DNA from 3 places in the Methylobacterium sp. A49B genome. Region 1 is predicted to be linked to each of the others. Evidence: predicted binding sites of a transcription regulator. Region 1 holds the regulator's gene; each other region holds the start of a gene.

The links. The regulator LexA, encoded in region 1, represses DNA repair genes until DNA is damaged. The targets are predictions, from matches to a motif close to TGTTCNNNNTGTGTTCNG.
Positions count from the first base shown of each region.
Region 2: parE (DNA topoisomerase IV subunit B) is a predicted target of LexA. The motif match lies at 8,377-8,394, and genes of this name have one in related genera.
Region 3: uvrA (excinuclease ABC subunit UvrA) is a predicted target of LexA. The motif match lies at 3,795-3,812, and genes of this name have one in related genera.

Region 1 is NZ_JBKFBO010000043.1:18,982-29,562, forward strand. Features, by position in the region: gene ACLBX9_RS03330 (error-prone DNA polymerase) at 1-2,619, shown strand, start outside; gene ACLBX9_RS03335 (hypothetical protein) at 2,664-3,140, shown strand; gene ACLBX9_RS03340 (Uma2 family endonuclease) at 3,206-3,820, shown strand; gene fae (formaldehyde-activating enzyme) at 3,821-4,360, opposite strand; gene ACLBX9_RS03350 (NRAMP family divalent metal transporter) at 4,423-5,664, opposite strand; gene ACLBX9_RS03355 (hypothetical protein) at 5,745-5,960, shown strand; gene ACLBX9_RS03360 (hypothetical protein) at 5,999-6,469, opposite strand; gene lexA (transcriptional repressor LexA) at 6,705-7,430, shown strand; gene ACLBX9_RS03370 (ComEC/Rec2 family competence protein) at 7,424-9,706, opposite strand; gene gltX (glutamate--tRNA ligase) at 9,874-10,581, shown strand, end outside.
Region 2 is NZ_JBKFBO010000066.1:15,511-26,091, forward strand. Features, by position in the region: gene coaA (type I pantothenate kinase) at 1-340, opposite strand, end outside; gene ACLBX9_RS05675 (phosphoribosyl-ATP diphosphatase) at 337-660, opposite strand; gene ACLBX9_RS05680 (aspartate carbamoyltransferase catalytic subunit) at 990-1,937, opposite strand; gene ACLBX9_RS05685 (cytochrome b/b6 domain-containing protein) at 2,466-3,326, shown strand; gene ACLBX9_RS05690 (molybdopterin-dependent oxidoreductase) at 3,323-4,258, shown strand; gene ACLBX9_RS05695 (BrnA antitoxin family protein) at 4,263-4,523, opposite strand; gene topA (type I DNA topoisomerase) at 5,034-7,718, shown strand; gene ACLBX9_RS05705 (hypothetical protein) at 7,941-8,129, opposite strand; gene parE (DNA topoisomerase IV subunit B) at 8,489-10,549, shown strand.
Region 3 is NZ_JBKFBO010000106.1:6,047-16,627, reverse strand. Features, by position in the region: gene ACLBX9_RS18410 (DUF6538 domain-containing protein) at 1-1,237, opposite strand, end outside; gene ACLBX9_RS18405 (hypothetical protein) at 1,303-1,542, opposite strand; gene ACLBX9_RS18400 (winged helix-turn-helix transcriptional regulator) at 1,644-2,003, opposite strand; gene ACLBX9_RS18395 (zinc-binding alcohol dehydrogenase family protein) at 2,113-3,132, shown strand; gene ACLBX9_RS18390 (cupin domain-containing protein) at 3,143-3,568, shown strand; gene uvrA (excinuclease ABC subunit UvrA) at 3,957-7,136, shown strand; gene ACLBX9_RS18380 (transporter) at 7,662-8,633, shown strand; gene ACLBX9_RS18375 (S1C family serine protease) at 8,863-9,837, shown strand; gene ACLBX9_RS18370 (GCG_CRPN prefix-to-repeats domain-containing protein) at 10,078-10,344, shown strand.

The sequences.
Region 1 (10,581 bases):
GAGGCGAATGCCGAGCGCCACCTGAAGCCCGCCGCCGAGATGGCCCGGCTGTTCGCCGACCACCCGGAGGCGCTGGCCCGCTCCGTCGAGATCGCCGAGGCCTGCGACTTCGACTTGGCGCAGCTCCATTACGAGTATCCCGACGAGCCGGTGCCCCCCGGGCGCACGCCGCAGGAATACCTGGAGGAGAAGACCTGGGAGCGGGCGCGCTGGCGATACGGCGGCGACGTCCCGCCCGGCGTCGCGGCGACGCTCCGCGAGGAGCTGCGGCTCATCGCCCAGATGGACTACGCCCGCTACTTCCTGACCCTGTTCGACGTGGTCGAGTTCGCCTGCGGCCGGGGCATCCTCTGCCAGGGCCGGGGCTCGGCGGCCAATTCCGCCGTGTGCTTCTGCCTCGGCATCACCGCGGTCGACCCGTCGAAGCACCGGCTGCTCTTCGCGCGCTTCATCTCGGAGAACCGGGGCGAGCCCCCCGACATCGACGTCGATTTCGAGCACGAGCGCCGGGAGGAGGTGATCCAGCACCTCTACGCCCGCTACGGCCGGGAGCGGGCCGCCCTCTGCGCCACGGTGATCCACTACCGCCCGCGCATGGCGATCCGCGAGGTCGGCAAGGTTTTGGGGCTGACCGAGGACGTGACCGCGGCGATCGCCGACACGGTCTGGGGCTCCTGGGGCACCGGCATGCCGGACCAGCACGTGCGCGAGGCCGGCCTCGACCCGGAGAACCCGGCGATCCGGCAGGCGCTCGACCTCGCCCACCAGCTGATCGGCTTTCCCCGCCACCTCTCGCAGCATGTCGGCGGCTTCGTGCTGACCCGCGGCCGCCTCGACGAGACCGTCCCGGTGGGCAACGGCGCCATGGCGGACCGCACCTTCATCGAGTGGGACAAGGACGACATCGACGCGATCGGCCTGATGAAAGTCGACGTGCTGGCGCTCGGCATGCTGACCTGCCTCAAGCGCGGCCTCGATTTTCTGGAGAGGGATCACAGCACCTTCTACGAGACGCTGGCCGACCTGCCGCAGGACGACCCCGAGACCTACGCGATGCTCGCCAAGGCCGATTCCGTCGGCGTGTTCCAGGTCGAGAGCCGGGCGCAGATGTCGATGCTGCCGCGCCTGAAGCCCAAGGAGTTCTACGACCTCGTGGTGCAGGTCGCGATCGTGCGCCCCGGCCCGATCCAGGGCGACATGGTCCATCCCTACCTGCGGCGGCGCTCCGGGATCGACCCGGTGGAATACCCGGCCCCGCACCCGGATCACGGCCCGGCGGACGAGCTGAAGGAGGTCCTGCAGAAGACCTACGGGGTGCCGCTGTTCCAGGAGCACGCCATGCAGATCGCCATCACGGCGGCGGGCTTCAGCCCGGCCGAGGCCGACGGGCTGCGCCGGGCGATGGCGACCTTCCGCCATGTCGGCTCGATCGGCGGGTTCGCGGAGAAGTTCGTCGGCGGCATGACCCGCCGGGGTTACCCGCAGGACTTCGCCGAGCGCTGCTTCGCGCAGATCCGCGGCTTCTCCACCTACGGCTTCCCGGAGAGCCACGCGGCGAGCTTCGCGCTCCTCGTCTACGCCTCGGCCTGGATGAAGTACCGGCACCCCGACGTCTTCCTGGCCGCGATCCTCAACGCCCAGCCCATGGGCTTCTACCAGCCGGCCCAGCTGGTGCGCGACGCCCGGGCCCACGGGGTCGAGGTGCGGGGCGTCTGCGTCAACGCCAGCGACTGGGACTGCACTCTGGAGCCGGCCGGGAATCCGAAGCGGCACGCCGTGCGGATCGGCCTGCGCGCGGTGCGCGGCCTGCCGGAGGCGGCGATGCGCCGGCTCGTGCGGTTGCGCGCCAACGGCTACGCCAGCATCGAGGGCCTGCAGGCCTCCCTCGCCCTGCCCCGCAACACCCTGGAGCGCCTGGCCGAGGCGGACGCGTTCCGCTCGCTCGGCCTCGACCGGCGCGCCGCCCTGTGGATGGTCCGCACCCTGGAGGGGACGTCATCCCGCAAGGCCGCCAGGGCCGACGGCTCCGAGCGCCGGGCCCATCTCCTCGAGGCGCCCCTGCCGCTCTTCGCGTGGCACGCCGATGACGGCCTGTTCCGGCACGAGCCGGCGGTGGAGCTTCCGGCCCTCGCCCCGTCCGAGGCGGTGGCCGAGGATTACGCCGCCACCGGCCTGTCGCTGCAGGGGCACCCGGTCGCGTTCTTCCGGGGACGGCTCGCCCGGATCGGCGCGATCCCGGCCCGGGCCCATCTGGATCCGGCCCTGCCCCAGGGCGCGCGGGTCACGGTGGCGGGGCTGGTGCTGATCCGCCAGCGGCCGGGCACCGCCAAGGGCGTGGTCTTCCTGACGCTGGAGGACGAGACCGGTATCGCCAACGTGATCGTCTGGAAAACCGTGTTCGAGGCGAACCGAAGGGCCGCCATGCAGGCCCGGTTCCTGGCCGTGCGCGGCCGGATCCAGCGGGCGGGCGGGGTGGTCCACCTCGTGGCGGAGGGGTTCCGCGACCTCACCGCCTCCCTGCGCGACCTGCGCGAGGCTGGGATGAGGCTGCCACCCGAGACCACGGATTTCAGTGCGCCCCCGGATCGGCGCGTGTATCGCAGCCGGGATTTCCACTGACGCCAACCCCTCGACAGGCCCCGCGCCGCGCGTAGAGTGCGGCCATGTCGAGCTTCGCCGTTCCGCGCCTCCTCCTCGTCGCCTGCGCGGCTCTGCCGCTCGCCCTGCCCCTCCTGGCGGGGGCCGCCCGGGCCGACAGCTGCGACGACCTCACCCGCCAAATCGCCGGCGCCATCGGCGGCCGGGTCGGCAAGCGCGCGGGCCCGAGCATCGACATCCGCATGGCCGGCCCGATCAAGTTCGACGTGACCTGCCGGGTCGAGCCGATCGTGCAGGCGACCTCGGCCGAGCCGACCCCCTCGGCGGCCTTCTTCCGGGACCTGTCGGTGGCCTCCGAGATCCTCGTCGGCGAGCCGGCCGCCACCGTCGAGCCGATCATCGCCAACGCCTACCGGACCGCGCTGTCGGAACGGCGCAAGTCGTTCATCCAGCAGAACGGCTGGTCGGCCTCCTGCTACACCGACCCGGGCAGCACCACGATGCGCACCCTGTGCTCGGTGGGGCGCATCCCGCCGGGATAGGGGCTCTTGACCGAGGGCGTGGCCGGCGGGATCCTCGATCTCTGTCGACTCGGCCCGGGCTGCCCATGACGACTCTCGAAACCCCGCCCGTCCAGAGGACCGATCCCCATCGGGGATTCTGGGACTTCATCGAGACGCGCCCCGATGAGGAGAAGTGGGAGCTTATCGAGGGCCAGATCGTGATGCAGGCCCGGCCGAGCCTCATCCATCAGGTCATCGTCGTGACTCTCCAGCGCCTGCTGAACGAGGCTCTGGAACGGTCGGGCTCCTCGTGGATCGCCATCCACGATCCCGCCATCGACCTCAGGCCGTTCATCACGGGCCATACCTACGTCCCGGACGTCGCGGTCATCGACGCGGCCACCATCGAGCCTGACCGGAACGTCGTCGACGGTTGTTATCTGGCCGCTGAGATCCTCTCGCCGAGCGATCACCGGAAGCTGCCCGGCACGCGCCAGACGAAGATCGACGTCAAGCGCGCGGGCTACGAGGCCTTGCCGCTCTGTCAGGCCGTGCTCCTGATCGAGCAGAGGAGACGCGCGCTGACCCTGTCGGTGCGCAGCGGGGAGACCTGGACCTGCGCCCGCCTGACCGGGGATGACCGTCTGGTCCTCCCCGGTTTCGGCCTCGATTGCGCCGTGGCGGATCTCTATGCCCGCACGCCCGTCGCACAGGGCTGATCAGTACTCGATCACGCCGTCGAGCGCGTAGTGCTTCACGGTCTTCCGGTTGGCGATCAGCTCGTCCACCGTCGGCTCGCCCTTGAGGGCGCGGGCGATGGCGAGCTTCGTCGCCTCGTAGTTGGTCCGGTAGAGGTCCTTCTGGTCCAGGTTGTCGTCCTCGGCGCAGCGCTGGTCGAGCCAGATCATGATGATCATGCACAGCTCGTCGAGCCCGTCCTTCGGCAGGATGCCCTCGATGATGCAGTCGACGATCGCGTCGCCGGTGGCGGCCTGGACCACGCCGCCGAGGAGCTCGGCATACTCGGCCGTGTGGATCGTGACCTTGGTGGTCATCATCGTGGCGGGGCGCACGAGCTGGTTGAGGTCGCGGACCACGAACATCCGCGTGTGGCCCTGGACCTGCCCCATCATCGACGCGAAGGCCTGACCGACCGGACCGCGCACCGAGCCGATCAGCACCTCCGGCATGGCGTCTGTGTACTGGCCCTCGGCCGCCAGCACCGTGGCCTCGCCCGTGCGGAACCAGATCTCTTGCATGTTCGAACTCCACCTGATCGGAGCCCGCGGGAGACATCATCGGAGGGCTCGCGTCAATCGCGTCAGAGCAGGCCGACCCCGTCGAGCACGCCGATCATCGCGAAGGCGATCGTGATCCCCGACACGGCGTAGACGACCCACCTGTAGGCCCCGGCCACGCGCTGCCCCTCCGGCAGGACGCGCGTGGCCAGCAGGATCAGCAGGCCGAGCGCCAGGGGCAGGAGCAGGGCGTTCATGACCTCGACCGCGATGTTGAGCGCCACGAGGTTCGGCACGAGCTGCACGGCCACCGCCCCCGCGGCGACCGCCAGCGCGAAGGCGCCGTAGAAGGCCGGCGCCTCCCGGGGCGACTGCCCGAGGGAGTGCGGCCGGCCGGTCACGTCGCCGAAGCCCCAGGCCAGCGCCAGGGCCACGACGTTCAAAGCCACGAAGGCCGCCGCGATGATGCCGACCCCGAACACCACCTGCCCGAGCCAGGGCCCGAGGGCCGGGGTGAAGGCGCCCGCGAGGTCGCCCACGGTCTCCAGTCCCTTCGCGCTGCCCTGACCGGACTTGCCGATCGTGGCGGCGGCCGCGATCAGGATCGCGCCCATCACGCATTGCGAGATCACCGCGCCCACCAGGGTGTCGAGCCGCGAGCGGCGCGCATGGTCCCAGCCGAGGCCTTTGTCGACGATGGCCGACTGCTGGTAGAAGATCATCCACGGCATGATCACCGCGCCGATATTGGCGGCGATCAGCACCCGGTATTGCCCGTCACCCAGCGGGATGTGCCCGAAGGAGGCGACGATCTCCGGCACGTCCGGCCGCGCCGCGATCGCCAGCCCGACGAAGACCAGCTCGAACAGGCCGACCGCGATCGCCACCACCTCGACGCGCCGGTAGCTGCCGGTGAAGACCAGCCCGAGGAGCAGGGTCGCCGGCAGCCCGAGACTCACGAGCCGCGGAACCCCGAACAGGTCGCCGATCCCGGCGATCCCGGAGAACTCAGTCACGATGGCGCCGATTCCCGCGACCACGAGGCCGCCGTAGGAGATCCAGGCCCAGACCGGTCCGTAATGCGTCCGGATCAGCTCGCCATGGCCGCGGCCCGTGGCGGTCCCGAGCCGGACCGTCAGCTCCTGGACGACGTAGAGGATCGGCACCAGCAGGATCTGCAGGAGCAGCAGCGAGTAGCCCCAGCGCGCGCCGCTCTGGGCCGCCGTGATCAGGCTGCCGACATCCGTATCGGCGAGCATCACGACCAGTCCCGGGCCCGCGGCCTTGAGGAACGCGGACAGGCGGGGCAGGGAAGCGCTGGGCACGGCTCGGGAACAGTCCCGGGCGGCGGCAGTTCCGGCGGACGCCTGCGGCGTTTTCCCGGGAGCCCGCGGGAGGAATTGAGATGGCGGAGAGCACGGATCGGGGTTCCGGCTGGAGCCTTCAGGCGAGCGCCGTGCCCGACGGGGTGCGCCTGGAACTCGCCCTGTCCGATCTCGGCGGCGCGCCGGTCACCGCCGCCATCACCCTGGACCGGGCGGAGGCCCGCGCCTTCGCCCGCGCGCTGCTGGCGGCGGCTGGGGACGCGACCGAGCGCACCTTCCCCAAGCCGGGGACCTGAGCCGGGGACCTGACGGGTGCGGGCGCCGGGCCCGCGGTTCAGCGCAGGATCAGGCCCGGATTGCGGCCCGGAAGCCGCGGAACCACCGTGCCGCGCTTCTCGATCGGCGCGTCGCACGCGTAGGCGAACTCTGTCTTCAGCGGATCGAACACGGTCTCGCCGGTGATCCGGCAATCCTCGCGCACGGTCTCGTCGAGATAGGCCCGGGCCGCGGTCCGGAAGCGCTTCACCCGCGTCGCCTCGGGCTCGGGATCGATCCGGACCTCGCTTAGGTTGCAGCCGGCATATTCCCGCAGGGCGTTCGAGACGATCAGCATCCGGCGCACTTGCCGGTTGTCGTAGACCTCGTAGGGCTCCTTGCAGCCGATCGTCACCACCTGCGGCGTCAGCGCGACGTAGTTCCGGGAGATGTAGGAGAACCCGGTCGTGCAGCCGGCGAGCGCCAGGCCGAGGGTCACCACGCCGAGGGTCACCACGCCGAGGGGCAGCAGAGCTGCGGGTCGTCGCATCCTCGTCATCCCAGCCCGATCCACGCCGCGCCCCGGGCTTATCCCCGGACGGCCGGCTGGACGCATTGAAACGGCTCCGCTTGCGCCGTCAATGCGTTTCTCCCCGGCAGGAACCGCCGCGCACGCAAGCGTGGCCATATCTCTCTTGCGGAACACTTGCGGAACGTTTAACGTGTTCGTGATTTGTTTCTGTGGCCGCCACGAGGCGGTCCCTCAAGCCGCGAGGCCCCCGTCGATGCTCACGCGCAAGCAGCTGGACCTCCTGCGCTTCATCCAGAACCGCATGCAGGAATGCGGCGTCCCGCCGTCCTTCGACGAGATGAAGGACGCCCTCGACCTGAAGTCGAAGTCGGGCATCCACCGGCTGATCACGGCCCTCGAGGAGCGCGGCTTCCTCCGGCGCCTGCCGAATCGGGCGCGCGCCATCGAGGTGATCCGCATCCCCGAGAGCCTGACGCAGGCGGCCGCGGCCCAGGCGCCCGCCGAGCCCCGCCGGTTCACCCCGAGCGTGGTGGAGGGTGGCAAGTCCAAGCAGCCGCCGCTGCCCGCCAATGCCCGCATGATCGACGAGGCCGGACGGGCGGTGTCGATCCCCGTCATGGGCCGGATCGCGGCCGGCACGCCGGTCTCGGCGATCCAGAACCAGAGCCATGCCATCACCCTGTCGCCGGACTTCCTGGCCGGCGGCGAGCACTACGCCCTGGAGGTGCGCGGTGATTCGATGGTCGAGGCCGGCATCCTCGACGGCGACCTCGTGGTGATCCGCAAGCAGGACACCGCCAACACGGGCGACATCATCGTGGCCCTGATCGACGACGAGGAGGCGACGCTCAAGCGCCTGCGCCGCCGCGGCTCCTCGATCGCCCTGGAGGCCGCCAACCCGGCCTACGAGACCCGCGTCCTCGGGCCCGACCGGGTCCAGATCCAGGGCCGCCTCGTGAGTCTCGTCCGCCGCTACTGAAGCGGTTCGGCGGGCGCGTCGCCGGGCGCGTCCCCGCCGCTTGATCCGTCGGCCTCAGCCGGGGCCGCAGGCTCCTCCATGGCGCGACTGCTGTCGACTGCGGCGGTCATCGGCGGTGCCGGCTTCGTGTCCCGGTGCGGTCGCCACGGCAGGCCGCGATCACCGGTCCGGGCGTAGCGCGCGGTGAACCCGCCGGGTTCGGCCCGGAGCGCCACGGCTCCGTGATCCGCCAGGACATGCCGGTCGATCACGAGGGGCCCCGTGCAGGTCGGGGGCGCCGCGAGGCCGGTGATCAGCACCGCGGCCCGGGCGCAATCCTCCGGGAAGGCGCGGCGATCCCGGACCAGCGCGACCGCCCGCCCATCCGGCAGGCGCGCGGTGCATCCGAGCCGGTCGCAGCGCCCGCTTCCGGACGGCGTGACCAGCGCGCCGGGGCGCCGCCCGTCGCCGTCCGCCTTCAGCCACTGTTCCAGCACGAAGCCGGAGGGGCTGCCCAGGGCGGCGAGGCGGCCGTCCGGCCCCCGCACCGCCGCGCCGCCGCCCTGCCGGTCGACGTAGACGTCGTAGCGGTCCGGCAGCGCGGTGAGCCAGAGCCCCAGCAGGAGGGGCGGCCCGGCGAGCCAGCGCAGGCGCGAGACCGGGAGCGTCGCCAGCAGCAGGCTTGCGGTCAGCAGGGTCAGCGCTGCGGTTCCGAAGGCCGGCAGCACGAGGGTGGCGCGCTCGAACCCGGCGATCCACTCGGAAATCGCCAGCATGCCCCCCACCGCCTGACCCATCAGCCACCAGACCGGCCGGTCGAGGGCGAAGGGATAGGCCAGGATCCCGAGGACCGCGGCGGGCATCACCACCAGGGAGACGAGGGGCAGCGTCAGGGCGTTGCCGACGAGCCCGAAGGGCTGCACGGTCTGGAAGTGGTAGGTGGCGAAGGGCGCGGTGGCGACCTGCGCCACCAGGGTCGTGGCCAGGGTCCCGGTGACCGCCGAGAGGCCGCTGCCCACGAGGCGCCCCACCCGACCCACCCCGGGGCGCACGAACAGCCGGCCGTCGATCAGGCGCGCGCAGGCGATCAGCCCGGCCACCGCGCCGAATGACATCTGGAAGCTCGGGCCGAGCAGGCCCTCCGGCTCGCGGGCGAGCGCGATCAGCGCGGCCAGCGCGAGGTTGCGCATCGACAGGGCCGGCCGGTCCGCCAGGATCGCGCCCAGCATGATCAGGGTCATGATCAGCGAGCGCTCGGCGGCGATGTCCCACCCCGAGAAGGCGCAGTAGGCGGTCACGCCCACCATGGCGAAGCCGGCCGCGATCTTCTTGATCGGCCAGACCAGGGCGCAGTACGGCACCAGGGCGAGGGCCGCCCGGACCAGCCAAAACACCACGCCGGCGGCCAGCACCATGTGGAGCCCGGAGATCGACACCACGTGGTAGATGCCGGCGGCGCGCAGCGCGTCGTTGGTCGCCGGCCCGATCAGCCCGCGCTTGCCCGTCACCAGGGCCGCCGCGACCGCCCCCGCCTGCCCGCCCTCGGCCTCCGCGATCCGGCGGGTCAACGCGTTGCGGGCCGCGTCCAGCGTCGCGGCGAGCCGCAGGCGCAGGGGCGGCGGCTCCGCGGGCGCGCGGACCGTGACCGCTCCGACCAGCGAGCCCACGGCGCCGAGACCCTGGAAATACGCGTCCCGGGCAAAGTCGTAGCCGCCGGGCCGGGCGGCCTCCGGCGGCGGCAGCAGCCGGGCGGTTGCGGCGATGACGTCCCCGGGTCGCGGGATCGGCGTCCTGCGGAACGACACCCGGACATGGACCGGCCGCGCCTCCGGCGCGAGCCCGGCGAAGCTCTCCACGCGGATCACCAGCCGGGCGCCGACCTCGCGCTCGTCCAGCGCCTCGACCATCCCGACGAGGGGGCCGATGGTGGTCCGGGTGAGGATCGGGGCGGCCACCTGGGTGACCCGCCACGTGGCCGCCGCGAAGCCGAGGAACCCGGCCGCCGCCGCGAGGGCCAGCGCCAGGGCCACGGGCCGCGCGCCCAGGAACGGCACCGGCACCAGGGCCAGAGCCGCCCCCACCAGCGGCGCGGCCAAGATCGGCGTCCCGTCGGCCGCCGCGAAGTAGACCAGGATCCCCGCGCCGAAGGCCACCGCCAGCCAGGGGAACAGGCGCCGCTGCTCGGCTTCCCGGCCGAGCCCCTCCGCCACCCAGCGGCGGACCGCCGGAGGGGCGAGCGCGCGCGGGCCGGCGAGCGCAAGGGCACCCCCCGCCTGCCTCGCGCCGATCCGCCGCATTGCCGCCGCCCCGATCCGCGCGACCTGTCGTCGTCGGCCGGCGATTCTCCGGCCGATTCTTAACCCATCCGCCGACCCGTGCTACAGGCGGCACTTCGTGCTACGGGCGCCCTGTCGAGCCCCTCGCCGCTCCATCCCCGCGCCCCGCCCCCGAACATACCGGACCGATGTCCTCAGCCGTCGTCACGCGCTTCGCCCCCTCGCCCACCGGCTACCTCCACATCGGCGGGGCCCGCACGGCCCTGTTCAACTGGCTCTACGCCCGCCACACGGGCGGCCGGATGCTGCTGCGCATCGAGGACACCGACCGGGAGCGCTCCACGAAGGGCGCGATCGACGCGATCCTCGACGGGCTCACCTGGCTCGGCCTCGACTGGGACGGCGACGTGGTGTTCCAGTTCGCCCGCGCCGAGCGCCACCGGGCGGTGGCCGAGGCGCTGCTGGCTGCCGGCCGCGCCTATCATTGTTACGCCACCGCCGAGGAACTCGCGCAGATGCGCGAGACCGCCCGTGCCGAGGGCCGCCCGCCCCGCTACGACGGCCGCTGGCGCGACCGCGACCCGTCCGAGGCCCCCGCCGGCGCCAAGCCGGTCATCCGCCTGCGCGCGCCGACCGAGGGCGAGACCGTGGTCGAGGACGCCGTCCAGGGCCGGGTGACCTGGGCCAACAAGGACCTCGACGACCTCGTGCTGCTGCGCTCGGACGGCACGCCGACCTACATGCTCGCCGTCGTGGTGGACGACCACGACATGGGCGTCACGCAGATCATCCGCGGCGACGACCACCTCACCAATGCCGCCCGCCAGACCCAGATCTTCTCGTCGCTGGGCTGGGACGTGCCGAAGATGGCCCATATCCCGCTGATCCACGGGGCC
Region 2 (10,581 bases), on a different contig from region 1:
ACTTGCCCACCGCCACCGAGCCGGCCAGCCCGATGATGTAGGGGGCCTTGGACTCGCGCTCGGCGAGCAGGAAGCGCTGCGTCGCCTTGAACAGGCCCTGCGTCGCCGCGACGTAGAGCGACAGGAGACGCGACAGCGGCAGGTAGATCGCCACGACCTCCTCCACCGAGATCGGGTCGTTGATCGACTGCAGGCGCTCCAGATCCTCCTGGTTGAGGGTGAGCGGCGTGTCGGCGCGCAGCTGCGCCCACTCGTCCCGGCTGAAGCGGCGATAGGGCGAGAGCCGGTCCGAGGCTTCGAGGATCGCCTCGACGGAGCCCGGCAGCGCGGCCGCGTTCACGCGTGGCGCCTCGCGGCCTTCTCGGCGATGCCGCTCTGGGCCGTCCGGCGCTCCAGCTCGGCCATGACGGCGCTGAGCTCGACGCCGCCCGCCCGGAGCAGCACGACGAGGTGGTAGAGCACGTCCGCGGCCTCGTTCGTCAGGCCGGTCCTGTCGCCCTGCACGGCCGCGATCGCCGCCTCGACCGCCTCCTCGCCGAGCTTCTTGGCCGCCTTGGCGGGGCCCTCCGACAGGAGCTTGGCCGTATAGGAGGTGGCCGGATCGGTCCCGGCGCGGCTCGCCACGAGGGCGGCGAGGTCGGCGAGCGTGTAGGCGGTCATGAAGCGATCTGCATGTTGGACCCGTCCCTTATACGGACCGGCACCGGATTTCGGCAGGAAACTGCGCTACGGCCGGTCTGCGGGCAAGCGTGGCGTGTGAAGGCGGGCGTCGTTTGTTCGGCGCGCAGCCCGCGCCGTCCTTGTCCCGGGCGCGTGCAGCGCCAGCGGATCGCGTCCGGGGATCCGGCACAAGACTTCGTGAAGCGGCTGTCTGAACCAACCTGTGCCGCCGGCGCGGCGCTCAATGTGCTGGGTCCCAGATCGCCTTCTGCTGCGTTCCAGGCGTCCGGGAAAAGGGCGCGTCTCATCCGGAGCCGCGGCGCGCCGCTTTACTCGTTCGGCAGGTGCCGGGCGAGCGCCTCCAGCACGGCCATGCGCACGGCGACGCCCATCTCCACCTGCTCGCGGATCAGCGACTGCGCCCCGTCGGCGATCTCCGAGGAGATCTCGACGCCGCGGTTCATCGGCCCCGGATGCATCACCAGCGCGTCGGGCTTGGCGAGCGCCAGCTTGTCGCCGTCGAGGCCGAAGTACCGGAAATACTCCTTCACGGACGGCACGAAGGAGCCGTTCATGCGCTCCCGCTGGAGGCGCAGCATCATCACGATGTCGCAGCCGACGAGACCTTTTCGCATGTCGGTGAAGGTCTCGACGCCGAAGCGCTCGATCCCGGCCGGCAGCAGGGTCGAGGGCGCGATCAGGCGGACCCGCGCGCCCATCGCCTGCAGCAGGATGATGTTGGAGCGCGCCACCCGCGAGTGCAGGACGTCGCCGCAGATCGCCACCTGCAGCCCCTCGATCCGGCCCTTGTTGCGGCGGATGGTGAGCGCGTCGAGGAGCGCCTGGGTCGGGTGCTCGTGGGCGCCGTCGCCGGCATTGACCACCGCGCAATCGACCTTGCGGGCGAGGAGGTGCACGGCGCCGGCCGATTCGTGGCGGACCACGATGATGTCGGGCCGCATGGCGTTCAGGGTCGCGGCGGTGTCGATCAGGGTCTCGCCCTTCTTCACCGAGGACGAGGCCACCGACATGTTCATCACGTCGGCCCCGAGCCGCTTGCCGGCGAGCTCGAAGGAGGATTGCGTCCGCGTCGAGGGCTCGAAGAACAGGTTGATCTGCGTGCGGCCCCTGAGCGTCGTGCGCTTCTTCTCCACCTGCCGCGAGATGTCGACGGCGGAATCGGCGGCGTCGAGCAGGCCCTCGATGTCGGGCCGGGTCAGGCCCTCGATACCGAGGAGGTGCCGGTGCGGGAAGGCCAGGGGCGCGGGCGTCGTCATGATGAGGCCCGGGTGTAGGTGCGGCGCGTCCGGCGGGCAAGGCCGTGATGGGCATACATCGCCATCGGAGGACGAGGAGCGACCGGCCCCGCATCGCTCCCTCCCCCCTCTGCGGGCTACGATGTGCACACATCCTTATCTGATGGGCGATGAACGGCTCCGCGGCTCCCCCTCGCCCCTCTGTGGGGGAGGGTGGCCCCCGAAGGGGGTCGGGAGAGGGGAGCGACGGTGCAGAAAAGGGCACCGCCCTTCATGCAAGGCGCGTCCCTTCCGAAAGCCGCGCTCCCCTCTCCCGACCCCTGCTTCGCACGGGCCACCCTCCCCCGCAGAGGGGGGAGGGAGGGCGCATGGGTGGGTCGTTGTTCTCATCCTTCACTGTGTGAAGCCGGGCGCTCCGGCGAGCCGTCCGGCCGCCTGCGGCCTTTTTTCCCGCGGATGGTAACCGAACGCCCCTGCCCCACGTATCCGCCCGAACGGTCGGGATTCGCACGCTCCCGGCCTCGCGCCGCTGATCCGGGATTCAGACGCTTGGCCGCCTCCCCTGCCCTCGAAGCCCCCGAGACCGTCGACCGGCAGGGCCGCCGCTGGTTCTACCGCCACCCGCTGGTGATCCGGGTGGCGCACTGGATCAACGCCGCGGTGCTGCTGGTGCTGCTCATGAGCGGCCTGCAGATCTTCAACGCCCACCCGGCCCTCTACTGGGGCGCGGTCTCGACCTTCGACGATCCGGCGCTCGCCATCACCAGCGAGCAGGGCCGCGACGGCAGGAACCGCGGCGTCGTGACGGTCGGCTCCCGCACCCTCGACACCACCGGGGTGCTCGGCCTGTCGAAGCAGGGCGGCACCGAGGTGGAACGGGCCTTCCCGTCCTGGGCGACCCTGCCGGCCGATCAGGACCTCGCCACCGGGCGGCGCTGGCACTTCCTGTTCGCGTGGCTCCTCGTGATCAACGGCGCGGTCTACCTGCTCTACGGGCTGGTCTCGGGCCAGCTCCGCCGCCGGCTGATCCCGGACGGGGACCAGATCCGCGACTTCGGCGGCTCCGTGAAAGAGCACCTGCTCCTGCGCTTCCCCGAGGGCACGGAGGCCAAGCGCTACAACGTCATCCAGAAGCTGACCTACCTCGTCCTCGTGCTGGGCCTGCTGCCCGCCATGGTGCTCGCCGGCCTCGCCATGTCGCCCGGGATGGATGCCGCGTGGCCCTGGCTGACCGAGCTGTTCGGCGGCCGGCAATCGGCACGCAGCGTCCACTTCATCGCCGCCGGCCTGATCGTCCTGTTCGTGGTGGTCCACGTGTTGCTCGTGCTGGTCTCCGGCCTGGTCAACAACATGCGCGGCATGATCACCGGCTGGTTCAGCCTCGGCCGCGACCGGGAGACCGCGCGATGATCCTCCACCGCCGCAAGCTCCTGACCACCGGCGCCGGGCTGATGGGCACCGCCCTGCTCGGCGGTTGCGACCGCTTCGCCGGGACCGAGACCGGTCAGCGCACCCTCAAGATCGGAGAGGACGCCAACGCGTACGTCCAGCGCCTGCTGATGTCGCCCACGACCCTGGCGCGGGAATTCCCGGCCTCGATGATCTCGCCCTGGTTCAAGCCGAACGGCACCATCGACCCGCCGGACCGCGCCTATCGGGCGCTGGCGGCGCGGACATTCTCGGACTTCAAGCTGACGGTGGACGGGCTCGTGCAGACGCCGCTCTCGCTCAGCCTCGCGGATCTGCGCGCCCTGCCGGCGCGGACGCAGATCACCCGTCACGATTGCGTGGAGGGCTGGAGCTGCATCGGCCAATGGGCCGGCGTGCCGCTCGCCGAGGTTCTGAAGAAGGCCGGGCTGAAGCCGCAGGCGCGGTTCGCAGTGTTCCACTGCGCCGACACGCTGGAATATGCCGGCCGCCAGGACGGGGCGACGCTGCTGCGGCCCGGCCATCCGGGCGCGGTGCGGGACGGATATGTCCAGCTCGCCGCCGCGGAGGATCGGGGCGGCGCACCCACCGCCACCGACGCGCCCAAGGACGATTGGGGCCAGGGCAGCCCGGCCGCGGAGCCCGAGGATAAGCGGATTCCGATCCGCTACTACGAGAGCATCGACCTCTACGACGCCTTCAACCCGCAGACGATCCTGGCTTACGACCTCAACGGCAAGCCGCTGCCGGTCTCGAACGGCGCCCCCCTGCGCCTGCGGGTCGAGCGCCAGCTCGGCTACAAGCAGGCCAAGTACGTGATGCGGGTCGAGATGGTGGAGTCGCTCGCCGGGATCGGCCAGGGCGGCGGCGGTTACTGGGAGGATCGCGGCTACGAGTGGTACGCGGGGATCTGACCGCTCAACGCGGAATCTCCCCGCGCTCGCGCTCGATCGTTTCCATCAACACCGCGTTGATGCGGGCCTGCCAGCCCGGCCCCTGGGCGCGGAAATGCGCGACCACCTCCGGAAGGAGACCGATCACGACCGGTCCGCCCATCTTGTCAGGCGGGTCGCGCCGCACGAGGCGGTCGCCGATATAGGAGTCGGCGCGCGCGAGCATCGCGTCGGTCAACTCGGGGATCTCGTCGTACTCCTCTGGCGTGATCACGTGCGCGTCCACCCGGGCCAGATCGCTCTTGATCGCGGCCTCAACGGATGAGCGGTGCGTAACGCCTCTGCTCTCTGACATTGGCCTTCCTCATCCGGGACTGCCACGCGCCACCTCCCTCCCCCCTCTGCGGGGGAGGGTGGCCCCCGAAGGGGGTCGGGAGAGGGGAGAGACGGTGCAGGACAAAGCTCTGTGCTGTGTGATGGCTGCGCCCTTTTCTGAACCCAGGTTCCCCTCTCCCGACCCCTGCTGACGCAGGGGCCACCGTCCCCCGCAGAGGGGGGAGGGTAGGCGCCAGGGAATTGGGATCGCCATCGCGCACCGTTCAAATAAGCCGCTCGCGCCGCTTACGACGAGTCCCTTCGGCGAGGCTTGCGTCACGGTCGTCATTTGACATCCCGCCGCCCGTGACCCACTTGTCCCCGGCGCGCGGCCCCGGCCCGACGGCGGGCCTCTGTCCCGCGCGAATCTCGAACAGAATTCGTCCGTCGAGCCCAGGCTCCGTCAGGGGCAGAGGTCTGAATGAAAGTCGTCGTCGTCGAGTCGCCGGCCAAAGCCAAGACGATCAATAAGTATCTCGGTCGCGACTATGAAGTCATCGCCTCCTTCGGGCATATCCGCGACCTGCCGCCCAAGGACGGCTCGGTGGATCCCGAGCAGGACTTCCACATGGTCTGGGAGCTGGCCGACCGTGGGGCGAGCCGGGTCTCGGAGATCGCCAAGGCGGTCAAGGGCGCCGACAAGCTGATCCTCGCCACCGACCCGGATCGCGAGGGCGAGGCGATCTCCTGGCACGTGCTGGAGGCGCTCACCGCCCGCAAGGCGCTCAAGGGCATCCCGGTCGAGCGCGTGACCTTCAACGCCATCACCAAGAGCTCGGTCGAGCAGGCGATGCGCAAGCCGCGGGAGATCGACCAGGCGCTGGTCGACGCCTACCTGGCGCGCCGGGCGCTCGACTACCTCGTGGGCTTCAACCTCTCGCCGGTCCTGTGGCGCAAGCTCCCCGGCGCCCGCTCGGCGGGGCGCGTGCAGTCGGTGGCGCTCCGCCTCGTCGTCGAGCGCGAGATGGAGATCGAGCGGTTCAAGCCGCGTGAGTACTGGACGCTCATCGCCACCCTGACGACCGCCGACGGCGCGACCTTCGAGGCGCGCCTCGTGGGCGCCGACGGCAAGCGCATCCAGCGCCTCGACGTCGGCACCGGCGACGAGGCCGCCGCCTTCAAGCGCGATTTGGAGCTCGCGACCTTCCAGGTGGCGAGCGTCGAGGCGAAGCCCGCCAAGCGCCACCCGCAGCCGCCCTTCACGACCTCGACCCTCCAGCAGGAGGCATCGCGAAAGCTCGGGATGGCGCCGGCCCAGACCATGCGGGTCGCCCAGCGCCTCTACGAGGGCGTCGACATCGGCGGCGAGACGGTCGGCATCATCACCTACATGCGGACCGACGGCGTCGACATGGCGCCGGAGGCGATCCAGGACGCCCGCCGTGTGATCGGCAAGGAGTTCGGCGACCGCTACGTGCCGGACGTGCCGCGCAAGTACAGCGTCAAGGCCAAGAACGCCCAGGAGGCCCACGAGGCGGTGCGCCCCACCGACATGGGCCGCCTGCCCAAGATGGTCGCCCGCCACCTCGAGCCCGAGCAGGCCCGGCTCTACGAGCTGATCTGGACCCGCACCATGGCGAGCCAGATGGAATCGGCCGAGCTGGAGCGGACCACCGTCGACGTCACCGCCAAGGTCGGGCCGCGCACGATCGACCTGCGCGCCACCGGCCAGGTGGTGAAGTTCGACGGTTTCCTCGCGCTCTACCAGGAGGGCAAGGACGACGAGGAGGACGAGGAGAGCCGTCGCCTGCCGCCCATGAAGGCCGGCGACCCGCTCACCCGCGAGCGGATCAGCTCGACCCAGCACTTCACCGAGCCGCCGCCGCGCTACTCCGAGGCGAGCCTCGTGAAGCGCATGGAGGAGCTCGGCATCGGCCGGCCCTCGACCTACGCGGCGGTGCTGCAGACCCTGCGCGACCGCGAATATGTGAAGCTCGAAAAGAAGCGGCTGCAGCCGGAGGACAAGGGGCGGCTCGTCACGGGCTTCCTCGAGAGCTTCTTCCGCCGCTACGTCGAGTACGACTTCACCGCCGGCCTCGAGGAGCAGCTCGACCGCGTCTCCAATGCCGAGATCGACTGGCGGGCGGTTTTGCGCGACTTCTGGCGCGACTTCTCGGCGGCGATCGGCGAGACCAAGGAGCTGCGCGTCGCCGACGTGCTGGAGGCGCTGAACGGCCTCCTCGGGCCGCACATCTTCCCCGACAAGGGCGACGGCTCGAACCCGCGCACCTGCCCGACCTGCGGCTCCGGCCAGCTCTCGCTGAAGCTCGGGAAGTTCGGCGCCTTCATCGGCTGCTCCAACTACCCGGAATGCAAGTACACCCGCCAGCTCTCGGCCTCCGGGGTCGAGGGCGAGGGCGACGGCTCCTCGCCCGAGGGCGGCCAGCCGGGCGTGCGCGTGCTGGGCGACGATCCGGCGACCGGCCTGCCCGTGACGCTCCGCGACGGCCGCTTCGGTCCGTTCCTGCAGCTCGGCGAGGCCTCGACCGAGAAGGGCGCGGAGAAGCCGAAGCGCTCGTCGCTGCCGAAGGGGCTCAGCCCGTCGGACGTGGATCTGACTAAGGCGCTCGCGCTCTTGGCGCTCCCCCGCGAGGTCGCGCGCCACCCCGAGACCGGCGAGCCGATCCTGGCCAATCTCGGCCGGTTCGGGCCCTACGTGCAGCACGGGAAGACCTACGCCAATCTCGGGCGTGACGACGACGTGCTGGAGATCGGCGGTAACCGCGCCATCGACCTCATCGTCGCCAAGGAGCAGGGCGGCGGCCGCGGCCGTCCGGCCGCCGATCCGGGCCGGCCGCTCGGCAAGGACGAGGCCAGCGGCCGCGACCTCGTGGTCAAGGCCGGCAAGTACGGGCCCTACGTCACGGACGGCGAGGTGAACGCCACGCTGCCGAAGAGCCTCAGTGCCGAGGCGCTGACCCTCGATGAGGCGATCGCCCTGGTGAATGCCAAGCGCGCCTCCGGTGGCGGCAAGCCGGCCAAGCGCGGCGCGGTCCGGAAGAGTTCGGCGCGTGCCGCGGGCGGCGACAAGCCGGCGGCGAAGAAGACGACAGCGAAGAAGCCCGCGGCCAAGAAGGCGGCGGCGAAGAAGTCGAGTTCCGGCTGAGGGATACGTCGAGGAGCGTGTTCGGACGCAGCGACGAGGCTCCATCCCACCCCTCTTCTCACGTGTCCACGTCAGCGGGACTCGAAGAAGCGTTCAGGACGCGCGCGGCTGGCTGAAGGGCTCCTTCGAAGCGTCCGCCGCGCTCCATCGCCTCGGGATTTGAGGGAGAATCGGAGCCAGGATGGACCGCCGCACCGAGGCGCTGCGGAGATCCTGCCCGCCTCAGACCAGATAGGTGATCGTCGCGGCTACCGCGGTCGCGAAGGTCGCGAGCGTGATCGTCGTGGCGTTCACCAGGGCGCGGGCGGGCGGCACGCCGGCCGCATCGTCCTCGCAGCCGAAGGCGGCACCGGCCGCGTGCTCGAAGCGGATCAGGGTCAGGCGGCGGGCTTCGATCGCGGCGTCACTCATCGACTGCGGCTCCCTGACCACGGTCAAGTCTTGTCTGCGGCGCTAACGCCGGGCCGATCGTTCTGTTCCGGCGGCAATCTGCTGAGCGCGGACAGGCTGATCATGGGAAAGCCTTAACCCAATGTTGTGCAACGTCGTGATGACGATCGACGCACCGCGACCGGTCCGGGGCGCCGCGCCGGCCCTCGCTCGCGGCGGCGCAGCATGCGATAAGGCGGCGGCATCGCCAGGGGGCGAAGGCCTTTGATGTTTACGTTTTGTTCCGCTATCATGCGGGGATGAAGGCGCATGCTCCACGACCCAAGACCCGTCTGCGTGATCCTGAGCCAGCCGATGCGCCGCGCCTGCGGAGGCCGCGCGTGAGCGACCCGGCGCGCGACCTGTTCGGACCCGGCGGAAAGGCGTCCGCCGTCCGCCCGGCCGAGCCGCGGCGGCGCCTGGACGCCTCGGCTTCGGTGACCGCGCTCGCATCGGCTGCGCCGGAGGCAGGGTACACCGCCTCCGACATCGAGGTTCTGGAGGGGCTGGAGCCCGTCCGGCGTCGCCCCGGCATGTATATCGGCGGCACCGACGAGCGAGCCCTGCACCACCTCTTCGCCGAAGTGATCGACAACTCCATGGACGAGGCGGTGGCGGGTCACGCCAGCTTCATCGAGGTGGAGCTGGAGGAGACCGGCGCGCTCGTCGTCACCGACAACGGCCGCGGCATCCCGGTCGACCCGCACCCGAAATTCCCCGGCAAGTCGGCGCTCGAGGTCATCATGACCACGCTGCATGCCGGCGGCAAGTTCGACTCGAAGGTCTACGAGACCTCGGGAGGGCTGCACGGCGTCGGCATCTCGGTGGTCAACGCCCTCTCCGACCTGCTGGAGGTCGAGGTGGCGCGCAACCAGACGCTCTACCGCCAGACGTTCTCGCGCGGTCACGCGCAGGGGGCCTTGGAACTGGTCGGGCGGGTCCAGAACCGCCGGGGCACGCGGGTCCGCTTCCATCCGGACGCCGAGATCTTCGGATCGCTGAAGTTCGATCCGCGCCGCCTGTTCAAGATGGCACGCTCGAAGGCCTATCTGTTCGGCGGCGTCGAGATCCGCTGGCGCTGCGCCCCCGCCCTGCTCGAAGGGCTGGAGGACGTGCCGCCGGAGGCCGTGCACCGCTTCCCCGACGGGCTGCGCGACTACCTCGCCCGGGACATCGACGGCAAGGAACTCGTCACCGAGGCGATGTTCTCCGGCAAGATCACCAAGCCGGGCTCGCACGGCTCGCTCGAATGGGCGGTGGCCTGGATGGTCGCCGAGGACGGGATCTCGCATTCCTACTGCAACACGATCCCGACGCCCGAGGGCGGCACCCACGAGGCCGGCCTGCGTGTCGCGCTGCTGCGCGGCCTGCGGGAGCACGCCGAGCGGGTGAACCAGGCCAAGCGCATGACGGCGGTGACCACCGACGACGTCATGGCGACCTGCGCGTCGATGCTCTCGGTGTTCATCCGCGAGCCGGAGTTCCAGGGCCAGACCAAGGACAAGCTCGCCACCGTGGAGGCGCAGCGCATCGTCGAGACGGCGGTGCGCGACGCCTTCGACCATTGGCTCGCCGCCTCCCCGGCCCAGGCCAACAAGCTGCTCGACTGGGTGATCGACCGGGCGGAGGAGCGCCTGCGCCGCCGCCAGGAGAAGGAGGTCGCCCGCAAGAGCGCGACGCGCAAGCTCCGCCTGCCCGGCAAGCTGGCCGACTGCTCGGCGGCCGGCACCGCGGGCTCGGAGATCTTCATCGTCGAGGGCGACTCGGCCGGCGGCTCGGCCAAGCAGGCCCGGGACCGGGCGACCCAGGCGATCCTGCCGCTGCGCGGCAAGATCCTCAACGTCGCCTCGGCCTCGCGCGACAAGCTCGGCGCCAACCAGCTGATCTCGGATCTCACCCTGGCGCTCGGATGCGGCACCGGCTCGGCCTTCCGCGAGGCGGACCTTCGCTACGAGAAGGTGATCATCATGACGGACGCCGACGTGGACGGCGCCCATATCGCCTCGCTGCTGATCACATTTTTCTACCGCCAGATGCCGAAGCTGATCGACCGCGGGCACCTCTACCTCGCGATCCCGCCGCTCTACCGGCTGCAGCAGGGCTCGAAGGTGGCGTATGCCCGGGACGACGCGGATCGCGAGCGCATCATCAAGACGGTGTTCAAGAACGGCAAGGTCGAGATCGGGCGGTTCAAGGGCCTCGGCGAGATGATGCCGGCCCAGCTCAAGGAGACCACCATGGACCCGAAGAAGCGCACGCTCCTGCGCGTCGCGGTCCTCGACGAGGCCCGGGAATCCACCGGCGACACGGTGGAGCGCCTGATGGGCAACAAGCCCGAGGCGCGCTTCGCCTTCATCAGCGAGCGCGCGGCCTTCGCCGAAGGGGCCGATCTCGACATCTGATGGGGTCGCGCCGGCGCGGCCTCGCCGCGCCG
Region 3 (10,581 bases), on a different contig from region 1:
CTGGGTGCAGCGGCACCGTGCGCTCCGAACTCGCCGTCTTCACCGATCCCGCCTCGGCATCGATCCGCAAGCACCAGATGCCCTCAATCTCGCGGACGTCCTCGACCCGCAACTGGCAGATCTCCGACAGGCGTGCCCCTGAGTAGGCGCACAGCCACGGCACCCACCGTAGGACTGGGTTCGCCTCGCCAAGTGCCGCCTTGAGAATGGTTGCCGCCTCATCGTCCGAGAAACTGCGTCGGCCCTTCGCCACCCGCTTGACGTCCATACGCACGCTGGCAGCAGGATTCGACGGTAGACGTCGGTTTTCGGTAGCCCACTGCAGAACCGTGCGCACCGCTGCAAGTTTGCTGTCGTTGATGGTCTTGGCGCTCCGTCCCTCAGCGATCAGCGCCTCCTTCCAGCGTACCACGTCCTCTGGCGTCACACGGGCCGCATCGTCGTGCCCGAGGAAAGCTGCGAACTTGCCGACCTCACGCGACCACTCATAAATCGTCTTCGCCCGCGGTTGCTTTTCAGCCGTCCAACCCTTCAGCAACTCGTCGAAGCTGACAGGCTTCCCGGCTGCGGCCGGCGCGATCTGCGTGCGCTTGGGAAGGGTCGAATCCAAATCGACAGAGTCCCCGCGGGCGAGGCGCTCCAACACGAGACTCGCCCGCTGCACGGCGGCGGCCATCGCTTTAGCGAGCCGCTGGCGACTCTTCTCATCTGTGCTCCACCCCCATGCATCGAGGAGGTCGTCGGCCTGCTCCTTACACCAAGCCTGCATGCGATAGACCTGCGCCTCCATCAGCGCATCGCGCTGGCGAAGCTCGAGTGTCTTCGAGAACCCCGTGAACAGCGACTGCCCGTATGGATCAGTCCAAAGCTCACCGTAGAGGTCGGTCGGCCAAAAAGTCTGCTCGCTCGGGTTGTCGCGATGCTTGTTGAGCCAGTACCGATACAGCCATTCTGCCCTCTCATGCGCCTGCAATTCGGTCAGTGTGACGGTCTGGCTGGATGCGGGGTTCTCTGCCGGCAACCCACTCTGCTGGCGGCGCAGGGCAGCCCAACGTTGCTCAAGCTTCGCCATTTCGGCGGTGTGTCGAAGCTTAGCCTCGGCGGGATCCCGTGTGCCGAGGGTGCGCTTTTCCTCGCGTTTGCCGACCAAGGGCCGTAAGTCGTGGGGCACTGATCGGCGCAGCCAAAAAATGCCGGTCTTGGGATGCTTCCAAGGTCGAGCCATCGCGAGGGCCATCTGTACCACCCGTTTGTACCAACGAGCAGCCCCAATCCACTCACCCTACAAGGTTTCTCGGTTTGTCAGGCCCTTAGCGAGCTGGCAGTGCCCAGGAACAGGCTGGAGGCGCCCCGCTCGCGCTGGGCCTCGTGCACGAAGGCGCTGACCCGCGAGGCGAGGCCGACGAGGCCCTCCACCCGGTCCATCTCGGCGCGGCGCGCCCACTGGTCCGACGCCGCGAGGCCCGCCGCCCCCGCGAAGGCGAGGCACGGGGCGAGCGCCACCGCCAGGATGCGGGCGCGGAGCGAGGCGAGGAGCGGCATCGGAAGATCTGGAATGGTCCGGCAGGAGATGTTTCAGCATCCCGCCAAGTCTTAAAGATACAGTTATGGATTCCTCAACCGGTGCGGCATGATCTGCTCAATCAAGCAGCGTTCTGGACGGTCGTTGCCTGATCGGCGTGCACATCGCCCCAGGTCTTCAGGGCGCGGATGACCGGCTCAAGGGAGCGCCCGCGCTCGGTCAGGCTGTACTCCACCTTGGGCGGGACTTGGGCGTAGACCGTCCGGGTGATCAGGCCGTCCGCCTCCATTTCGCGCAGCTGGTTCGTGAGCATGCGCTGCGTCACGCTGGTCAGCCGCCGCCGGATCTCGTTGAACCGCAGGGTCCCCTCCAGCAGGTGGTAGAGGATCACGCCCTTCCACTTGCCGTCGATGAACCGGAGGGTCGCTTCGACGGCGCAGCCGGGGCTGCAGGCGCCGACGTGATGGCGGGTGCGGGGCATGGGCTGTCTCCGACGGTATCATTTCCGGCACCAGGGGCGTTTTATGTGCGTACTTGCGGTTCGTGAAGGCGGGCGGCATCTCCCGCGGCGACAGCCCGAGGAGACCACGATGCGCGCCGTCGGCTACCGCACGTCCCTGCCGATCACCGATCCCGAAGCCCTGGTCGCTCTCGACCTGCCGCAGCCCGAGCCCGGCCCGCACGACCTGCTGGTGAAGGTCGAGGCGGTCTCGGTGAACCCGGTCGACACCAAGGTCCGGCGGCGGGCGCAGCCGGAGGATGGCGGCGTCAAGGTGCTGGGCTGGGACGCGGCCGGCACCGTCGTCGCGGCGGGCGCGGAGGTCCAGGGCTTCGCGGCGGGCGACGCGGTGTTCTACGCGGGCGACCTGACCCGGCCGGGGACGAACGCGGAATACCATTGCGTCGACGCCCGCATCGTCGGGCACAAACCCAGAAGCCTCGACTGGGCGCAGGCCGCCGCCCTGCCGCTCACCGCGATCACCGCCTGGGAGACCCTGTTCGACCGGCTCGACACGGGACGGCCGGTGCCGGGCGCCGCCCCGGCGATCCTGATCGTCGGCGGGGCCGGCGGCGTCGGCTCGGTGGCGATCCAGCTCGCCCGGCAGTTGACGGACCTGACCGTGATCGCCACCGCGTCGCGGCCCGAGACGGCGCACTGGTGCCGGGACCTCGGCGCCCACCACGTGGTCGACCATTCCAAACCGCTGGCGGACGCGGTGGCGGCGCTCGGCCTCGGGGCGCCGGGCCTCGTCTTCTCCACCACCGGCACCGACGCCCACTTGGCCGCGATCGTCGCGCTGATCGCCCCGCAGGGCCGGCTCGCCCTGATCGACGATCCCGATCAGCTCGATGTCGGGCTCCTCAAGCGCAAGAGCCTGTCGCTGCACTGGGAGTTCATGTTCACGCGCTCGATGTTCGCCACCGCCGACATCGCCGCCCAGGGGGCCCTCCTCGACGAACTGTCTCGCCTCGTTGACGCGGGGCGCCTGCGCACCACCCTGGGTGAGCATTACGGGCGGATCGACGCCGCGAACCTGCGGCGCGCCCACGCGCTCATCGAGAGCGGGCGCGCCAGGGGCAAGATCGTGCTCGAAGGTTTTTCCAGTTAGGGAGGATGCGATGGCGGAGACGGCGGGAACCGGCATCTTCGACGTGGCGGCGCTGGCGGCGTCCCTGCCCGACAGCGCAACGACCCTCCTGGTCGACACCTACCTGACCGACCGGGAGGCGGCGAGCGCCCGGGTGTTCCGGGTCTACCGCCCGACCCCGCCGCACTACCACGCCACCTGCGACGAGTACCTCTACTGCCTCTCGGGCCGGGGCACGTTCTGGATGGGCGACCCCGCCGCCGTGACGGCGTTCGGCCCGGGCCAGCTCCTGTTCTTCGAGAAGGGCACGGTCCACGCCATGCCGGAGATCGAGCCCGGGACGCCGGTGGTGTTCCTGTCGATCGACACGCCCCGCCGGGCGCCCACCGACATCGTCTTCGTGAACCCGGAGGACGGGACGCCGGCCAGCTTCATGGCCCGCAACGCGGAGGGGTGACGATCAGGAAGCGCGGGCATCGGCACCTGTCGAGGATGAGAATCCGAGGGTTGGGATCTGGCGACGTGGGATCTCAGCGCCCGCGATGCGGCACCGGAGATGGGCCGACGTCATCGCGCGCGCAGCGAAGCGACCCAGGGCGGCGCGACATCGCGGAGCGTGGCGCCCTCTGGATGGCTTCGCCGCGCTCGCCAAGACGGTTGCGCATCCACGGAGCGGTTGCCGCCGTACGCGTTTCGTTCTAGCAAGGGCGGCGCATGACGGGCCTGCGTCCCGCCGGCCGCATCTTGCCGTGGGCCCCGTGGGCTCGACATGAGCGGGAGCGGCGGCTGGCCCGCGCGCGAATCCGACTCTGACCGCGTCGACGCCTCGAAAGACCGCCGCCCTCATGGCCAAAGCCCAAGCTGGAAGTCGTGTCGCAAGCCGCGCCGGCGCCGCCCAAGCCGCTCCCAAGATGCCCGCCAAGGAAGCCCCGACGAAGGCGGCCTCGACGAAGGCAGGCTCGACCAAGGCAGGCTCGACCAAGGCAGCCCGGCCCAAGTCGGCCGGCCCGAAGGGCGAAGCGTCCGCGGCCCGGACCGAGGCGGCCGTCGACGCCAAGCTGGCCGCCCTGTTCGACGCCGCCCCGGCAGCGCCAGAGGACCGGCGGGTCATCGCGATCCGCGGCGCCCGGGAGCACAATCTCAAGAACGTCGACCTGACCATCCCCCGGGACAGGCTCGTGGTCTTCACCGGGCTCTCGGGCTCGGGCAAGTCGTCGCTCGCCTTCGACACGATCTACGCCGAGGGGCAGCGCCGCTACGTCGAGTCGCTCTCGGCCTATGCCCGCCAGTTCCTGGAGATGATGTCGAAGCCCGACGTCGACCAGATCGACGGGCTGTCGCCGGCGATCTCCATCGAGCAGAAGACCACCTCGAAGAACCCCCGCTCCACCGTCGGGACGGTCACCGAGATCTACGACTACATGCGCCTGCTCTGGGCGCGGGTCGGCATCCCCTACTCGCCCGCCACCGGCCTGCCGATCGAGAGCCAGACCGTCCAGCAGATGGTCGACCGGGTGCTGGAGCTGCCCGAGAAGACCCGGCTCTACCTGCTGGCGCCCGTGGTCCGCGGGCGGAAAGGCGAGTACCGCAAGGAGATCGCCGAATATCAGAAGAAGGGCTTCCAGCGCCTGCGCGTGAACGGCGAATACTACGCCATCGACGACGTGCCCAAGCTCGACAAGAAGTTCAAGCACGACATCGACGTGGTGGTCGACCGGATCGTGGTCCGCGCCGATATCGGCGCGCGGCTGGCGGATTCCTTCGAGACCGCGCTGGAACTCGCCGACGGCATCGCGGAGGTCGTGTTCGCCGACGCCCCCGAGGGGGAAGAGCCCCGGACCATCACCTTCTCGTCCCGCTTCGCCTGTCCGGTCTCGGGCTTCACCATCGCGGAGATCGAGCCGCGGCTGTTCTCGTTCAACAACCCGTTCGGCGCCTGCCCGACCTGCGGCGGCATCGGGCACGAGATGCGGATCGACCCCGAGCTGGTGATCTCCGACCCGGGCCTCAGCCTGAAGCGCGGCGCGGTCGGACCCTGGGCGAAGTCGACCTCGCCCTATTACGGCCAGACGCTCGAGGCGCTGGCCGAGCATTTCGGCTTCAAGACCGGCGTCCCCTGGCAGAGCCTGTCGGAGACGGCCCGCGCCATCGTGCTGTACGGCTCGGGCAAGCAGGCGGTCCGCTTCGCCTACGACGACGGCTTGCGCAAGTACACGGTCAACAAGCCCTTCGAAGGCGTGATCCCGAACCTGGAGCGCCGCTACAAGGAGAGCGATTCCGACGCGGTGCGGGAAGAAATCGGGCGCTTCATGAGCGAGACGCCCTGCGCCGCCTGCGGCGGCAAGCGGCTGAAGCCGGAGGCGCTCGCCGTGAAGGTCGCCATGGCAGACATCGCCGACGTGACCGCCCTCTCGGTCTCCGAGGCGCACCGCTGGTTCTCGGAGCTGCCGGACAAGCTCACGGCGAAGCAGAACGAGATCGCGGTCCGAATCCTGAAGGAAATCCGCGACCGGCTGACCTTCCTGGTGGATGTCGGCCTCGAATACCTGACGCTCGCCCGCGGCTCCGGCTCGCTCTCGGGCGGCGAGAGCCAGCGCATTCGCCTCGCCTCGCAGATCGGCTCGGGGCTGACCGGCGTGCTCTACGTGCTGGACGAGCCCTCGATCGGCCTGCACCAGCGCGACAACGAGCGGCTGCTCGGCACGCTCAAGCGCCTGCGCGACCTCGGCAACTCGGTGATCGTGGTCGAGCACGACGAGGACGCGATCCTGCAGGCCGATTACGTGGTCGATGTCGGCCCGGGCGCCGGCATCCACGGCGGCGAGATCATCGCGCAGGGCACCCCCGCGGAGGTGCTGGCCAATCCCGCTTCGCTCACCGCAAAATATCTGACTGGCGAAATGTCAGTCCGAACCCCGACCGCGCGTCGCAAGGGCCGGAAGGGCAGGCTCGGGCTGTTCGGCGCACGGGGCAACAACCTCAAGGACGTCGACGTCGAGATTCCGCTCGGCACCTTCACCTGCATCACCGGCGTCTCGGGCGGCGGCAAGTCCACCCTGGTGATCGACACGCTCTACAAGGCGGTGGCCAAAAAACTGAACGGCGCCCTGGAGCACCCGGCCCCCTACGGCCGGCTGGAGGGGCTGGAGCATCTCGACAAGGTCATCGACATCGACCAGTCGCCGATCGGGCGCACGCCGCGCTCGAACCCCGCCACCTATATCGGCGCCTTCACGCCGATCCGCGACTGGTTCGCGGGCCTCCCCGAGGCCAAGGCCCGCGGCTACCAGCCGGGGCGCTTCTCGTTCAACGTGAAGGGCGGGCGCTGCGAGGCCTGCTCGGGCGACGGCGTCATCAAGATCGAGATGCACTTCCTGCCCGACGTCTACGTCACCTGCGACGTCTGCAAGGGCAAGCGCTACGACCGCGAGACCCTGGAGGTGAAGTACCGGGGCAAGTCCATCGCCGACGTGCTCGATTCCACCGTCGAGGAGGCGGCCGAGCTGTTCAAGGCGGTGCCGGCGATCCGCGACAAGCTCGAGACCCTGAAGCGGGTCGGCCTGCACTACGTCCATGTCGGCCAGCAGGCCACCACCCTGTCGGGGGGCGAGGCGCAGCGCGTGAAGCTCTCGAAGGAGCTGTCGAAGCGCGCCACCGGCCGCACCCTCTACATCCTCGACGAGCCGACCACCGGCCTGCACTTCCACGACGTCGCCAAGCTCATGGAGGTGCTCCACGAGCTGGTCGACCAAGGCAACACCGTGGTGGTGATTGAGCACAACCTCGAAGTGATCAAGACCGCCGACTGGGTGATCGACATGGGCCCCGAGGGCGGCGACGGCGGCGGGAAGGTCGTGGCGCAGGGCACGCCGGAGCAGATCGCCCGCGCGACCGCGAGCCATACCGGCCGGTTCCTGCGCGAGGTGCTGGAGCGGCGCCCCGCTCCGCAGGCCGACCGGCAGGTCGACAGGACGGTCGACAGGCAGGTCACCCCGCACCCGGCCCGCCGCAGCGCCGCCGGGTAGCGCCGCGCGTCGAATCCGAGTCGGCCGGCACCCGGCAGAATTTGCCGGGTGCCGGCCGGCGGACCCTTGCCGCGGGCGGTGATTCGAGCTGCCGGACGAGGAATGTATCCCAGATCGGCCCCGGATCGGGCCGGTGCCGGCCCGATCCGGGGCCGCGGGCCGGCGCCGGTGGCCTACGCGATCGCCAAGCCCGACTTGCCGGATCCTCCCGCGATCGCGGGCGGCAACAGCTTGACCGTTCAGCGATATTTTGCCGAAACGACCCTCGATCTCCTGCCTGGGGATAGTGTTGCATCGCCGCAAAAATGCGGCTTTTGCGCAACGGTTGAGCCGGTTTTGGCCTTTCGGCGAGCATTCCACTGTCTTTCCGGAGGTCTCTGTAGAATAGTCGCAGACGTTGAGACGGGCAGGCTCCGTGGGGGCGCTCGGCACATCCGAAGCCGGCAGCCGCGACAGGCGAGCAGACCGGCAGGGACGTGCCGAATGCGGGACGGATGCCTTGGGACCTTGGGAAGGAATGAGAAAATGATGAAGAACTGGCTCGCGGCCGGTACGGTCGCGCTTACGGTTGGCATGGCCTCGACCATCGCTCAGGCACAGACCACCACCGTACCGGGCGAGCAGGTCGGCCTCGCCGTCGGCGCTCCGCTGCCTGAGGGCGTCTACGCGATCAACACGTTCCTCTACCGCCAGACCGCGCCGTCGGTGCCGGTGGACGTCGGCGTCAACATCCCGGTCCTCGTCTGGTCGACCCCGCTCGTTCTGGCCGGTGGCCGCTTCGAGCTGGCCCTCGCCCCGCCGACCGTGTTCGCCTTCGGCAAGAACCGCGGCAACGCCAGCATCCGCGACGTGTCGGTCAACGTCGGCACCTTCGTCGGCGGCATCTGGGCCTTCGACCTCGGCAGCAACTTCGGCGTCAGCCTGCTCGGCGGTGTCTACCTGAACGAGCTGGACGGCGACCGCGGCGTCCTGGTCGGCCGGAATGGCGTCGCCCTCGGCGGCCCGCCGCTGCTGCCGCAGCTCGCCTCGAACACCTACCGCTTCGGCATCGCCGGCAGCTACACCGGCAACGGCTGGAACCTGACCGCCAACCTGACGGCCAACATCTACGACTCGCCGGCGAAGTTCCCGGGCTTCAACACGGTCGGCTTCGGCAACACCCGCGGCCCGTTCATCATCTCCGACTCGCTGAACCTCGACCTCACGGCGACCAAGAAGTTCGGCAACTTCGAGATCGGTGCCATCGGCTACGGCACGTACAACTTCGACATCAGCGCGGCGAGCCTCGCGGCCGGCAACCGCGGCCGGTTCGCGGTCGGCGGCCTGATCGGCTACGACTTCGGCAAGTTCACCGCGCAGTTCTACGCCGCCCGCGACGTGGTCACGGCCGTGCCGCGCACCGCGTCCACCGAGCTGTGGGGCCGCATCGTGGTGCCGCTCTACTCGCCGACCCCGGTGGTCGCCCCGGCGCCCGCTCCGCTGGTCCGCAAGTACTGAGACCCCGGTTCCCCGCCGACCGGCGGGGAATCCCGGACCTCCGACAGGCCGTCCTCCGGGACGGCGCACCGCCCGGCACCGCGCCGGGCGGTGTTTTCGTGCGTGCGGCGGGTGCGCCGCGGCCGCGACGGTCCCGCGGGTGTTGCCGGCGGCCCGAACATCCTATGGTGAGCCGAATGCACGCGCGCGGCACCGGACGGCGCGCGGCCGGACGAGCCGAAGGACGATCATGGCGACGCAGGGCGAGTGGAAGATCCCCGCGCAGGCCCAGCCCAGGCCCGCGGATTACGGCTACGACCTCGACCGGGCGCTCTCGGCGGTGCTCGCCCTGTCGGCGCGGGTGCCGGAGAGCGCCTTCACGGCCGAGACGCTGGGCACCGAGCGGGCCGGCAACGGCGTGGTGATCCGCGAGGACGGCCTCGTCCTCACCATCGGCTACCTCGTCACCGAGGCCGAGAGCGTCTGGCTGACCACCCGGGACGGCCGCTCGGTGCCGGGCCACGTGGTGGGGTTCGACGCCGCCACCGGATTCGGCCTCGTCCAGGCGCTGGGCGATCTCGGCGTGCCGGCCCTGCCCCTCGGCCGCTCGGCCGGGCTGAAGGCCGGCGACCGGGCCGTGCTGGCCGGGGCGGGCGGGCGCCAGCGCTGCGTCGCCGTCGAGGTCGTGGCCCGTCAGGAATTCGCCGGCTACTGGGAATACGTGCTGGACGAGGCCCTGTTCACCGCGCCGGCCCACCCGCACTGGGGCGGCACCGCGCTGATCGGCCCCAAGGGCGAACTGCTCGGCATCGGCTCCCTGCAATTGCAGCAGGGCGGCTCCGGCAGCGCCCGCCCGATCAACATGGTGGTGCCCATCGATCTGCTCCCGCCGATCCTCGACGACCTCGCCACGCGCGGCCGGGCGAACCGGCCGCCCCGGCCCTGGCTGGGCCTCTACGCCACCGAGAGCGAGGAGGGCATCGTGGTGATGGGTCTGGCCGACGGCGGTCCGGCCGAGGCCGGCGGCCTGCAGGCCGGCGACGTGATCGAGGCGGTGGCGGGCGAGCCCGTGGCGGATCTCGCCGCCCTGTTCCGCAGCGTCTGGGCGCTGGGCGAGGCGGGGGTGCGCGTCCCGCTCACCGTCCGCCGCGAGGGGCGCGGCGTGAAGCTTGCCCTGGTCTCCGGGGACCGGGAGCGGTTCCTGCGCACGCCTTCGCTGCACTGAGGCTGCACTGAGGCTGCACTCAGGCTGCACTCAGGCTGCCGCCCGCCCCGGGACCTGCGCGGGTTTTGCGCGGGTCTGCCTGGGGCAGGGTCGCAACCTTTGCTGCACCCGCGACGTTGCCCGCTCGCCGCCGCGAGCCTGTATCGGGCACAACCTCTGGCTCAGCGTCGGTTCAGGCGGCGGCGGCGAATCTCCCGAGACCGGCTGCCGATCCGCCGGACGCAGTGAGGAGATCCAGTCATGACGATTCTGAGCGCGCCGCGCGCGAAGGCGCTCGTTATGGCCGCCGCGATCGCCGGCGGTCTGGGGCTTGCAGGCTCCGCCCAGGCGGCGGGCGGCTGCGGCCCCGGGTTCCATCCCAATCCCTGGGGCATCTGCCGCCCGAACTGGGGGCCCCGCCCCTACGGCTACTGGCGCCGGCCGGCCTATTACGGCGGCTACGGCTATGCCCGGCCCCGCCCCTTCTACCGCCCCTACGGCTTCTACGGGCCGCGCCCGTTCTACTGAGTCACGGCCCGTCGATCCCGATGGCCGGAATCCGGCATTCGAACCCGGGCGCTCCGCGGTCAGGCGGGGCGCCCTCGGTGTTTCCGGTCGGCCTCCTCCGCCCGGCGTTTCATGCGCCTAAAGTATGACCATCCGGGAAGGTTGCTGAGTTCTTAATCTCGTTATGCGGCAGATGCAGACCTGATGCTTGACCTTTCGCCTCCTGCTGCGGCGCAGCGCGCTTATATGTGCGTTGCA